3 regions of the Pseudomonas sp. StFLB209 genome follow, and region 2 is predicted to be linked to each of the others. Evidence: riboswitches for the same ligand, from Rfam matches in the RefSeq annotation. Region 2 holds a riboswitch; each other region holds the start of a gene.
What was found. A riboswitch is a leader RNA that binds a small molecule or an ion and turns the genes downstream of it on or off. The one in region 2 is predicted to bind cobalamin.
Positions count from the first base shown of each region.

Region 1: another riboswitch for cobalamin. It lies ahead of cobW (cobalamin biosynthesis protein CobW); the one in region 2 lies ahead of PSCI_RS25365 (TonB-dependent receptor).
Region 3: another riboswitch for cobalamin. It lies ahead of PSCI_RS23905 (ABC transporter substrate-binding protein); the one in region 2 lies ahead of PSCI_RS25365 (TonB-dependent receptor).

Region 1 covers NZ_AP014637.1:4,841,316-4,845,287, forward strand. The annotation lists gene cobM (precorrin-4 C(11)-methyltransferase) at 1-330, opposite strand, end outside; gene PSCI_RS21815 (cobalamin biosynthesis protein) at 411-812, opposite strand; gene PSCI_RS21820 (CbtA family protein) at 820-1,521, opposite strand; gene PSCI_RS21825 (CbtB domain-containing protein) at 1,535-1,720, opposite strand; cobalamin riboswitch at 1,816-2,027, opposite strand; cobalamin riboswitch at 2,084-2,291, shown strand; gene cobW (cobalamin biosynthesis protein CobW) at 2,381-3,448, shown strand; gene cobN (cobaltochelatase subunit CobN) at 3,452-3,972, shown strand, end outside.
Region 2 covers NZ_AP014637.1:5,698,934-5,702,905, reverse strand. The annotation lists gene PSCI_RS25380 (manganese/iron ABC transporter ATP-binding protein) at 1-479, shown strand, start outside; gene PSCI_RS25375 (metal ABC transporter permease) at 476-1,336, shown strand; gene PSCI_RS25370 (metal ABC transporter permease) at 1,333-2,181, shown strand; cobalamin riboswitch at 2,414-2,630, shown strand; gene PSCI_RS25365 (TonB-dependent receptor) at 2,739-3,972, shown strand, end outside.
Region 3 covers NZ_AP014637.1:5,368,866-5,372,837, forward strand. The annotation lists gene PSCI_RS23890 (NAD(P)H-dependent flavin oxidoreductase) at 1-244, opposite strand, end outside; gene PSCI_RS23895 (LysR substrate-binding domain-containing protein) at 338-1,252, shown strand; gene PSCI_RS23900 (glyoxalase superfamily protein) at 1,271-1,795, opposite strand; cobalamin riboswitch at 2,022-2,233, shown strand; gene PSCI_RS23905 (ABC transporter substrate-binding protein) at 2,355-3,368, shown strand; gene PSCI_RS23910 (pseudoazurin) at 3,365-3,793, shown strand; gene cobF (precorrin-6A synthase (deacetylating)) at 3,933-3,972, opposite strand, start outside.

The DNA of each region.
Region 1 (3,972 bases), 860 kb from region 2:
GGTGACGCCGGGGATGATTTCGAATGGAATCTGCAGTTCGCGCAGGCAACGAATCTGCTCGCCGATCGCGCCATACAGGCTCGGGTCGCCGGAGTGCACGCGGGCCACATCCTGGCTCTGTGCATGAGCAGATTTCATCAAGGCAATGATCTGTTCGAGGTGTAATTCGGCGCTGTTGACCACTTGGCTGGCGCCATGCCCCTCCAGGACCGCCACCGGCACCAGTGAGCCGGCATAAATAATGACCGGGCAGCTACGAATCAAACGCTGGCCTTTGACGGTAATCAGCTCCGGATCGCCGGGGCCGGCGCCGATGAAATAGACAGTCAATCGTTACTCCAGAACAAGACGGCGAGTACTTTGTGGGAGCGAGCTCTGCTCGCAAAAGGGCCCTCACAGGCTATAGAAATTCAAGGGTGCTGGTCAAAGGCGCTAATCGCCAAGGCAAATGTCGCCTGGCGAGTCTTGCGGTACTCGATCAACAGCCGCGCAGGGGCATTGCCCAGCTGGCTGGCAAGGGCCAGCGCCGCGCTTTCAGCCACCCCATAACAGCCGGTATGGGTCAAAGTCAGCGCCGAGCGATGAGTCAACTGCGGCTCGAACGCCTGCAATTGCGCAGCGCTGAAAAATACCAGTGGCAACTGCAACTGCCCGGCCAATTGCAATAAGCCTGGGGTCTGGCGGCGTTTGTCGATTGAAGCCAGGCCGCTGACGGCGTCCAGGGTCAGGCCGTGTTGCGCCAGGCTGGCTTCAATCAACGCCAGCAGCGCCTCGGCCGGGCAGTCCTGATGACAGCCCAGCCCGATCGCCATGCAACTGTCAGGACTGGCGGGCATGGCTGCGGCGGAACAGCCAGGCACTGACGGTGCCCAGGGCAACCCAGAACACTACGTTGGTCACCAGCGAGGCGATGATGAACTGCGCTTCCAGCGCCTCGGGTGCCAGGCTCGAATGCTCGGCCGGCTGCGGCGCACCGAACAGATGCGGGGCGATCAGCCAGGCAGCGCCCAGCAGTTTCAGCCATAGGCTTTGGCCAAACACCATCAGTGCCAGACCTGCGGCCGTGGCGGCAGCGGTGGAGATCCACCAGGTCTGGCGCTGGCCCAGTTCGGCCGCCGCGGTGCCCGGCAATTCAGGCGGCAGGCCGAGGGTCGGGGCCAGGACGAATACGGCAAAGCCGGCCAGTCCCCAGAACGCGCCCTGCGCCGTGCTGTTCGGCGCGCGCAGGGTATACAGGCCTGCCAGCATCAGGGCAAACCCGACCGCCACCACCAGATTACCGCCGGTGGTCGACAGCAGCCGCTGCCAGCCGTCTTCAGGCTCCCAGGCTTCGGCGTCGTGTTCGTGGCTATGGGCCGCCACTGGTTCGCCCGCATGGCTGTGCTCTTGGGCGGCTGGGGCTTGCTCGAAGGTTTCTGCCTCAAGAATCAGCGGCGTGACCCACAGGCTTTGCACCAGGGTCAGCAGCAGGGCGGCGAGCAGGCCGCTGAAACCTGCGGTGTGCAGGATGCGCTTGAACATGACGGGCTCTCGATCAATGGCACGGGAAGGCGGCGCTGTGGCGCGTATCGTGGGCGGCGTTGTGCACCGCATCGATATGCGAGAAACCGGCGAAATACACCAGGCTGCAACCGATGACGACAGCGCCGATGGCGGCCGTCAGGCGCTGGCTGAGAGTGGCGGGGGTGGTGACCGACTGGCTGCTGCTGATGCTCGACATGACACTGGCCTCTTGTTGTGAAACGGGCAGGCATGCGCACCAACCCCACCATGAAAATGGCAGGCATCGACGGCGCCCGCCCACCGCGGGGTTGTCCAATAAAGTGATTGCGGGCCGGTCTCCGGGCTTGCGAGGGACACACAGGGTGTCTGACAAAGATCGCCTTCCCGCGCGTACGCACAGTGGATAGACCTTTCGCTCGCTTACCGTTGCGGGGGCAGCACCGGACTTTGTCTGGTCAATGGACCTGAGCAGCACCGGTTTCCCGTTTCACCCCGTGAGGGGCACCCGTAACAAGGTGTGTAGCAGAGCATGGGCGGTCAGTAACGTCAATCTCGGCGTTGACCTGTCGGTGCCCACTGCGTAGCCTTGCGGCCTTGAGGTTCCTTACGCGAGTGAGGCTAAGACGGGAATGCGGTCCCAGATCTGGAAAGTCCGCAGCTGCCCCCGCAACTGTAAGCGGTCATGTTCGCTGCCGTGCCACTGCTCAACGAGCGGGAAGGCGCAGTGAATGCCTTGAAGTTCAAGGCTCCCCGCAAGCCAGGAGACCTGCCTCTAAGCATTCTCACTACAACCGGGCGGGGTGATCCGGTGGCGATCTCCAGCGAGCCATGCGCCGCTGTCGTCCTGCTTGCCCGCCGTATTGCCAAAGGGCATCCGATGAAAACACTGGCCAAGCTTCCCGTCACCATCGTTACCGGCTTTCTCGGCTCGGGTAAAACCACCTTGCTGCGGCATATGCTCGACAACGCCGAAGGGCGCCGTATCGCGGTTATCGTCAACGAATTTGGCGAGTTGGGCATCGACGGTGAAATCCTCAAGCAGTGCACCATCGGTTGTACCGAAGAAGAAGCCAGCGGTCGGGTTTACGAACTGGCCAATGGCTGCCTGTGCTGCACCGTGCAGGAAGAGTTCTTCCCGGTGATGCGCGAACTGGTCGAGCGGCGTGGCGACCTGGACCATATCCTGATCGAAACCAGCGGCCTGGCGCTGCCCAAGCCGTTGGTACAAGCTTTCCAGTGGCCGGAAATCCGCAACGCCTGCACCGTTGACGCGGTGATCACCGTGGTCGACAGCCCGGCGGTCAAGGCCGGCACTTTTGCCGCCTACCCCGATCAGGTCGATGCGCAGCGCAAGCTCGACCCTAACCTGGACCATGAGTCGCCGCTGCACGAGCTGTTTGCCGACCAACTGGCCAGCGCTGATCTGGTCATCCTCAACAAGGCCGACATGATCGACGCTGACGGTCTGGCCGCCGTGCGCGCCGAAGTGGCTGAAGAACTGCCGCCGGCGGTCAAGGTCATCGAAGCCAGCAACGGCCGCCTGCCGCTCAACGTTCTGCTGGGGGTTGGCGCCGAGTCTGAACTGCACATTGACGGGCGCAAGACTCACCATGATTCTCACCATGATGGTGAGGAGGATGACGATCACGATCACGACGCTTTCGATTCGATCTCCATCAAGCTGCCGCAAGCCGAAGAGGCTGTGTTGCTCAGTGCCCTTAATCAACTGGTGGTCGAATACGGCATCCTGCGCGTCAAGGGCTTCGCGGCCATCCCTGGCAAACCGATGCGCTTGCTGATTCAGGGCGTGGGTACGCGCTTTGACAAACACTTCGACCGCGCCTGGCGAGCCGATGAAGAGCGCGCCACGCAACTGGTGCTGATTGGTCAGGAACTGGACGCCGCTCAGCTTGAAGCGCGTCTGAACGCGGCACTGGCCGGCTGACCCATGCACCTGCTGCGAACCCAGCCCGGCGGCTTTGTACCCGACGACAGCATTGCCGATCTCGGCCAGACCCCCGCCGAGCTGGTGATTCTCTGCAGCGGTGACTCCAGCCTCGCGCTGCTGGCCGAAGCCGCCCGGCAACTGCCGGATGACTACCCAAGCCTGCGCCTGGCCAACCCGATGCAGGTCCAGAACCATGCGTCGGTCGATCTGTATGTCGAAGACGTGCTGCAGCATGCGCGGTTGATCCTGATCTCGCTGCACGGCGGCATTGGCTACTGGCGCTACGGCGTCGAGCGGCTGATGGAGCTGGCCGGGCGCGGCGTGCAGGTGATCCTGGTGCCCGGTGATGATCGCCCGGACCCTGAGCTTGCCGATCTTTCCACTGTGCCGGCCGCCGAGCGTGACCGACTCTGGCAGTACCTGCGTCAAGGCGGGCTGGATAACGCGCTGAACCTGTTCCATTGCGTGGCCAGCCACTGGTTGCAGCGCCGTTACCCTTGGCAGGAACCGCAGGCCTTGCC
Region 2 (3,972 bases):
TGGCGCGGGTCGACATGACCAGTCTGGCCAAGCGCCAGATCGGCGAGTTGTCCGGTGGCCAGAAAAAACGCGTGTTCCTTGCCCGTGCGCTGGCTCAGGACAGCAAGGTGATCCTGCTCGACGAACCGTTCACCGGCGTGGACGTCAAGACTGAAGACCAGATCATCACGCTGTTGCGTGAGCTGCGTGACGAAGGCCGGGTGATGCTGGTCTCTACCCACAACCTGGGCTCGGTGCCTGAGTTCTGCGACCGCACCGTGCTGGTCAAGAACACGGTACTGGCCTACGGCCTGACCGAAGAGGTGTTTGTTCAGGACAATCTGGAACAGGCGTTCGGTGGTGTATTACGCCACTTCATGATCAACCCGGCGGTGGGCGATCCGGGGCATCGGGTCGGCATCTTCACCGATGACGAACGGCCGCTGGTGATTCGCGATGGCATCGCCACCCGCCGTGAACCGCGAGAGCCGCAGTCGTGATTGCCGGGCTGCTGGAACCCTTCGCCTATGAGTACATGCGCAACGCTATGTGGGTCGCGGCGCTGGTCGGCGGTGTCTGTGCGTTTCTGTCCTGTTACCTGATGCTGCGCGGCTGGTCGCTGATCGGCGATGCGCTGTCGCACTCGATCGTGCCCGGTGTGGCCGGTGCCTACATGATCGGTCTGCCGTTCTCGATCGGCGCGTTCTTCGCTGGCGGCCTGGCCGCAGCAGTGATGCTGTTTCTCAACCAGCGCAGCAAGCTCAAGGAAGATGTGATCATCGGCCTGATCTTCACCTCGTTCTTCGGCCTGGGCCTGTTCATGGTCTCGCTGTCGCCCACTTCCGTGAACATCCAGACCATCGTGCAGGGCAATATTCTGGCGATTACGCCGGGCGATACGGTGCAACTGGTGTTGATTGGCATGATCTCGCTGGTGATTCTCACCGCCAAGTGGAAAGACCTGATGGTCACCTTTTTCGATGAAAACCACGCCCGCTCGATTGGCCTGAACCCGACCCTGCTCAAGGGCATCTTCTTCACCCTGTTGTCAGCCTGCACGGTGGCGGCATTGCAGACCGTGGGGGCGTTTCTGGTGATCTGCATGGTCATCACCCCCGGCGCCACGGCCTACCTGCTGACCGACCGCTTCGAGCGGCTGCTGATCATTGCGGTGAGCATCGGTGCGCTGACCAGCTTTGCCGGTGCCTATCTGAGCTACTTTGTCGACGGTGCCACCGGCGGGATCATCGTGGTGCTGCAGACCGTGATCTTCCTCTGCGCCTTTTTCCTCGCCCCCAAACACGGCATGCTGGCGGCGCGGCGACGCGGCAAGGCGGCTCTGGACGTGCAGCCATGAGCCTGCTGGAAACCTTGCTCAGCCCCTTTGAGTTCGACTTCATGGTCAACGCACTGATCGTTGCGGTGCTGGTCTCGCTGCCGATGGCGCTGCTGTCGTGCTTCATGGTCCTGCGCGGTTGGGCGTTGATGGGCGATGCGGTGTCCCACGCAGTGTTTCCGGGGGTGGTGATCGCCTACATCATCAATATTCCCTACGCCGTGGGCGCCTTCGTGGCAGGGATGTTCTGCGCCATCAGTTCGGGCTTTCTCAAGGACAACAGCCGCATCAAACAGGACACGGTGATGGGCGTGGTGTACTCCGGGATGTTCGGTCTGGGGCTGGTGCTGTATGTGAAGATCGAATCGGCTGTGCATCTGGACCACATCCTGTTCGGCGACATTCTCGGGGTAGGGTTGGACGACATCCTCGGCTCAGCGTTGATCGCCGCGTTGACCCTGCTGGTCATCGGCCTGAAATGGAAAGACCTGCTGCTGCATGCTTTTGACCCGGCACACGCCCAGGCGGTGGGCCTGCGGGTGCGCTGGCTGCATTATGGACTGCTGAGTCTGATATCCCTGACCATCGTCGGTGCGCTCAAGGCGGCGGGGATCATCCTTGCGATCGCCTTGCTGATCGCGCCAGGGGCGATTGCCTTGCTGTTGACCCGGACCTTCAAGGCCATGCTGCTGGTGTCCATGCTGATTTCACTATTGGCGGCGTTCTTCGGGGTGTACCTGGCGTTCTTCCTCGACAGCGCCCCGGCGCCGACCATCGTGATGTTCTATACCGTGCTGTTTATCGGCGCGTTTATCCGGGTCAGCGTGCAGCAGCGTTTCGTTACGACTGAACACTCAAGCAACTGAAGTTTCTTCAGTTGCTGTTGCCGTTGCCTTTGATCTTTGAGTAGAGATGGCACAGACGACGCAAATCGCGACTTGGGCGCTGGCCGAGGGTAGGCGTCGATTCGGGGGCGAAACCGGCAGCCCAGACAACCGCGACAATGACCCATGCACAAAACGCAAGACCAATTCGCGGCTAAAGCCGCTCCTACGGCGGTGAGTCATCTACTATTGACTCGACCGTTCATCGGTGGTCAGATGCCGCCCAGTTTCAGGTGTCCCATGCCGCCGTGCATGGGGTGAAACGGGAAGCCGGTGCGTCACTCAGATGACCAGTCCGGCGCTGCCCCCGCAACGGTAGGCGAGCGAAACCTTCTATATACCACTGTGCTACAGCCTCACAGGCTGCATGGGAAGGTGAAGGTTTCATGATCCTCGCAAGCCCGGAGACCGGCCTGCAACTTCAGTTTGGCAACCCCGCGGTGGGCGGGCGCAGGCCGGTATTCGGGTGCGTCTGCGTGCCTGATTGCCTATGCGTTATTCCCCTCCGGGTTCATCTTTCCTCATCGAGTTGGAATAGCATGTCCCGTTTTTCTCCATTGCAGTTCAGCCTGCTGGCGCTCTCGCCGGTGGTCCTTTCTCCTGTAGCCCTGGCCGAGCAACCCGGCAGCCTGGCCTTGCCGGCAACCACAGTTCAAGAGCAGGCCGATCAGCCGCAAACCGCCCTGAGCACCCCGTTGCCCAGCGCTTCGCGGCTCAACCTGACGCCACTGCAAACGCCGGCCAGCGCCACCCGCATCGACAGCACTGCCATCGAGCAGCGCAACAATCAGAGCGTGCAGGACGCGGTGACCCGTGCGCCGGGGATTACCAGCATTGCCGCACCGGGCAACGGCAACACCGCGCTGTCGGCGCGCGGTTTTACCGGGCACGAATCGGTAATGACCCTGTTTGACGGCTCACGCTTCTACACCGGCATGGGCACCCAGACCTTTCCGGTGGACACCTGGATGGTCGAGCACATTGATGTACTGCGTGGCCCGGCATCGGTGCTGTATGGCGAAGGTGCGACCGGGGCGACGGTCAATATCGTGCCGAAGAAACCGTTCGAAGGCGAAATTCGCAACCGCCTGCGCCTGGGTTATGGCTCATACGATCGTCAGCAGGCGGCACTGGACAGTGGCGGCTCGTTGAGCGACAGCCTGAGCTATCGCCTGACCCTCAACCAGCAACAGAGCAATGGCTGGGTCGATCACGGCGATTCGCGCAGCAATGCGCTAAGCCTGGCCGTGCGCTGGCAGGCCAGCGATGACCTGAGCTTTACCCTGGCCCATGATCGCGGCAACAGCGAGCCTTCGTCGTACTTCGGCACGCCATTGATCGACGGCCACTACCGCGACAGCCTGCGCGACGAGAACTACAACCTGCGTAACGCCGTGCAGCGTTACGACGATCAATGGACACGCCTGACCACCGACTGGACGCTCAGCGACTCAATCAGCGCCAGCAATCAGCTGTACTACGTCAAGAGCCGCCGTCACTGGCGCAATGCTGAAATCTACAGCTGGGACAGTACACGCGGCCAACTGCTGCGCGGCGACTACCTGGAAATCAAGCACGACCAGGAACAGATCGGCGACCGCCAGAGCTTTACCTTCAAGCACTCGCTGTTCGGCCTGGACAGCCAGACCGTGGTGGGCGCCGAGTACAACAAGATCCGCTTTGAGCTCGATAACAACTCGCCGTACAACGATGTTGGCGGCGACTACATCGACCCATGGCAAGCGGCTGACGGCTATTTCCAGAGCAACTCGC
Region 3 (3,972 bases), 330 kb from region 2:
CAGCATCGCGCACGGCGGGCGCATGACAGAACACATTGACGTTGAATGGCCGGTCGGTCAGTGCCTGGGTCTGCTCGATCATCTGCCGGGCCTGGGCCACCGTGCTGGCGCCGATGCCCAGCGAGCCCAGCGCACCTGCATTCGATACCGCCGCTGCCAGTTCAGGCGTGGCAACTCCGGCCATGGGCGCCTGGATGATCGGATGGGTGCCCAGCCGGGCAGTAAATGCGTTAGCAAAACTCATGATCGGCTCCACCGGATGCTCAAGTAAAACGGCGATTGATAATTATCATATTGAGAATAATATAGTCACATTATTCTTCAATGGTGAATTTAATTGGATCTGGAAAGCCTGCGCATTTTCGACGCTGTGGCCGCCGAGCTGAGCATCACTCGCGCCGCCGCGCGCCTGGGTCGAGCGGCCTCGAATGTCACCACGCGCATCCAGCAACTGGAAGCAGAGCTTGCCACCGAGCTGTTCATTCGCAGTGGTAAACGCATCGCCCTGTCGCCGGCCGGCCAGCAGTTCCTGAGCTACGCCCGGCGCATGCTGGCGCTGGAGGATGAAGCACGGCAGATGCTCAACGGCAGCGCCGAGGGCGGCAGCCTGCGGGTCGGCAGCATGGAAAGCACCGCCGCCAGTCGCTTGCCTGAGCCGCTGGCCGCCTACAGCCTGGCTTATCCGCAAACCCGTTTACTGATCAGCACCGGCCCCTCGGTGGTGCTGCTCGAACAGCTTCGTCAGGGCTTGCTCGACTGCGCCTTCGTGGCCTTGCCCGAAGATTTGAACGATGAACTGGCGATGGCCACCAGCGGCTTGCGAGGCATGCAACTCTGGCAAGAACAACTGCTGCTCCTGCTGCCAGCCAGCGAGGCTGAAGTGCAAAAACCTGCTCAGGTACGCACTCGCACCTTGGCGGCGTTCAAATCCGGTTGCACGTATCGGGCGCTGGCCGAGCAGGCGCTGCAAACGGCCAATGATCCGCGCTGGCAGTTTCAGGAATTGGGCTCTTATCACGCCATGCTGGCCTGTGTGGCCGCAGGTGCGGCGGTGACGGTGTTGCCGCGCAGCGTCTTGCAACTGTGCCAATACCCGGTGCAGTTGCCGACTCTGGACCTCGGCAACCGCACGACCTGGCTGGTGTGGCGAAGGGGCTATGCCACACCGGCATTTGAACGTTTTGCCGAAATAATTCGGCACCATGCAGGAGCGGCTTCAGCCGCGAACAGAGTGCAACCGCTTCATGACTAGGGTCGCGAAAGCGCTGTATCAGTCTTCGCAGAACCTCAACCGGTTACCGAACGGGTCATGCACTTCCAGCAGCCGCCCCCAGGCCTGCTCGACGATTTGCGGGCGTCCGTAGCCGTATTGCTTGGCGTGCAGCTCATCGCGCAGCGCCTCGACACCCTGCATCGGAATGAAAATGGTCGCGCCGGGGCTGGCATCGCCATGGTGTTCGGACAAGTGCAGTTGCAGGCCATCGCGTACGATACCCAGGTACAGCGGCAGGCCTGGCTCGAAGCGGTGTTCGAACTCGACACTGAAACCCAGGAAATCCAGATAGAACTCCCGCGCCTTGGCTTCGTCGAAGCTGCGCAGGATCGGGATTGGTTTGGCGAAGCTGATCGCGGCCGGTGCAGACTGCTCGGGCAGCCGCGCTGCCGCAACATTCCAGTCCTTGTAACCCAACTGTTGGGCGACCAGTTCCAGCGCGGCGCTATGCGAAAGTACGCTATCGGGCAACGCAGCGCGCAAGCGCTTGGCCATTTGTTTGGCCTGTTCAATGGTGATCATCACAGCTCTCCGGTCAAGGCAGTCCGGTGCCCGCATTGCCAAGCCTCGACGCTTGAAAGCAGCGATAGGGTTGGGTGTGTACAGCGATGCTTTCACCTTCCTGGCCGGTAGAAGACGCAGGGCGAGCGGCGGGCAGCATCAGGCCGGTGCTGATGCTACACCTTGCCAGACGTGCGGGGAACCCGCCGTGGCACCGGCCCTGACCTTTCGCTTTACAGCCCGATGCCCTACCATGCCGCTCGCCGGTTTCCACCAGGAATTAATAGGGAATCCGTCGCTCATCAGGTTGCTCGGCCATCTGACCCGCGAACCGGAACTGCCCCCGCAACTGTAGGTGCCGAGCCTGCTCCACGATGCCACTGGGTCAAACGATCCGGGAAGGCCGGAGCCGGGCCTGGACGCGCCAGTCAGGAGACCTGCCGGCAAAAAATCAACCAACCGGCGGGGTGTCCGGGATGGACATCCGCGCCCGGCTCCGGGTGCAGCCCTGTGTTTATGGGGCTTATCGATGCCTGTCCGGGCGCCTGCCTTTGTGCAGCTTCGACAGGAGTACCGCAGCATGCTCGCTCGCCTTATCACCCTGGCCGCCACGTTCAGCCTTGCCGGTCTGGCCCAGGCCGCCGCCACCCAGTACCCGTTGACCATCGATAACTGTGGCAAGCCACAGACTTTCGCCCAGGCTCCCGAGCGCGCCGTCACCATCGGCCAGGCCGGCACGGAAATTCTTTATTCGCTGGGGCTGGGCGACAAACTGGTGGGCACCTCGTTGTGGTTCAACAATGTGCTGCCGGAGTTCAAGGCGCAGAACGACAAGGTCGAGCGCCTGGCCGACAACGATCCGAGCTTCGAGGCGGTGATCGGCAAGCGGCCGCAACTGCTGACCGTGCAGTTCGAGTGGATGGTCGGCCCCCAAGGGGTGGTCGGCACCCGTGAGCAATTCAGCGACCTGAAGATCCCCACCTACCTGCTGCCTTCGGACTGTGAAGGCAAGGACAACCTGGTCGGCGCCGACGGCACCCGCACGCAAAACTTCCAGATCGACACCATCTATAAAAGCGTCAGCCAGTTGGCCGAGATTTTCGATGTGCAGGAGCGTGGCCAGCAGTTGAACACCGAGCTGAAGGGACGCCTGGACAACGCCACCCGTCAACTGGCTGGCAAGGACCTGAGCAACACCAGTGCGGTGTTCTGGTTCTCCAGCGCTGACCTGGAAATCGACCCGTACGTCGCCGGTCGCCAGGGTGTTGCCGACTTCATGCTGCAGACCCTGGGCGTGCGCAACGTGGTCGAGTCCAGTGAAGAATGGCCAACCGTGGGCTGGGAAACCCTGGCCAAGGCCAACCCGACCTGGATCATCATTGCGCGCATGGACCGTCGGCGTTTCCCGGCGGATGACTTCCAGAAAAAGCTGGAGTTTCTCCACAAAGACCCGGTGACCAAAAACATGGATGCGGTGAAGAACAACCGCATCATCATCCTCGACGCTGACGCCATGCAGGCTGGTGTGCGCCTGTTCCGTGGCCTGGAAACCCTGGCCAGCGCGTTTGCCAGTGGCAAGGCCGAACAGCCATGAGACGTTTGGCCTGCTGGCTGCTGCTCGGTATCGCACTGCCAGCGACAGCAGAAGTCTGGGAAGTCAAAATGCTCACCCGTGGCGCCGAGGGCGCCATGGTCTATGAACCGGATCACCTGCACATCGCTGCCGGTGATACGGTGCGATTTCTGCCCACCCAGAGCGGCCATAACGCGGCCAGCCTGACGGGCCTGCTACCGCAGGGCGCCGATGCCTTCAAAAGCCCGTTGAACAAGCCGTTCGAACACACTTTCAGCGTGCCGGGACTGTACGGCGTGCAGTGCATTCCGCATCTGGCTATGGGCATGGTCATGCTGATTCAGGTGGGTGAAGCAAATAGCCAGGCAGGTCTGCCAGATGACCTGCCGGCGCGGGCCAAAGAGCGTTTTGCTACGCAACTGCAGAATTTGCGGGCTTCACGCTAAGTTGGTGGACGCGCCATTGCATTCGTCGGCTGAGCCGACTCCCACCGGGCCGCGCCGCCCTTAACTGATCGGCATTATCCCGTAGGAGCGGCTTTAGCCGCGAAGGCTTCCCGGCTAAAGCGGATCGCCGCCCGGCCGGTCATTCAGGCCGTTTAAGCAGGCAGGTGTCCATGATCCAG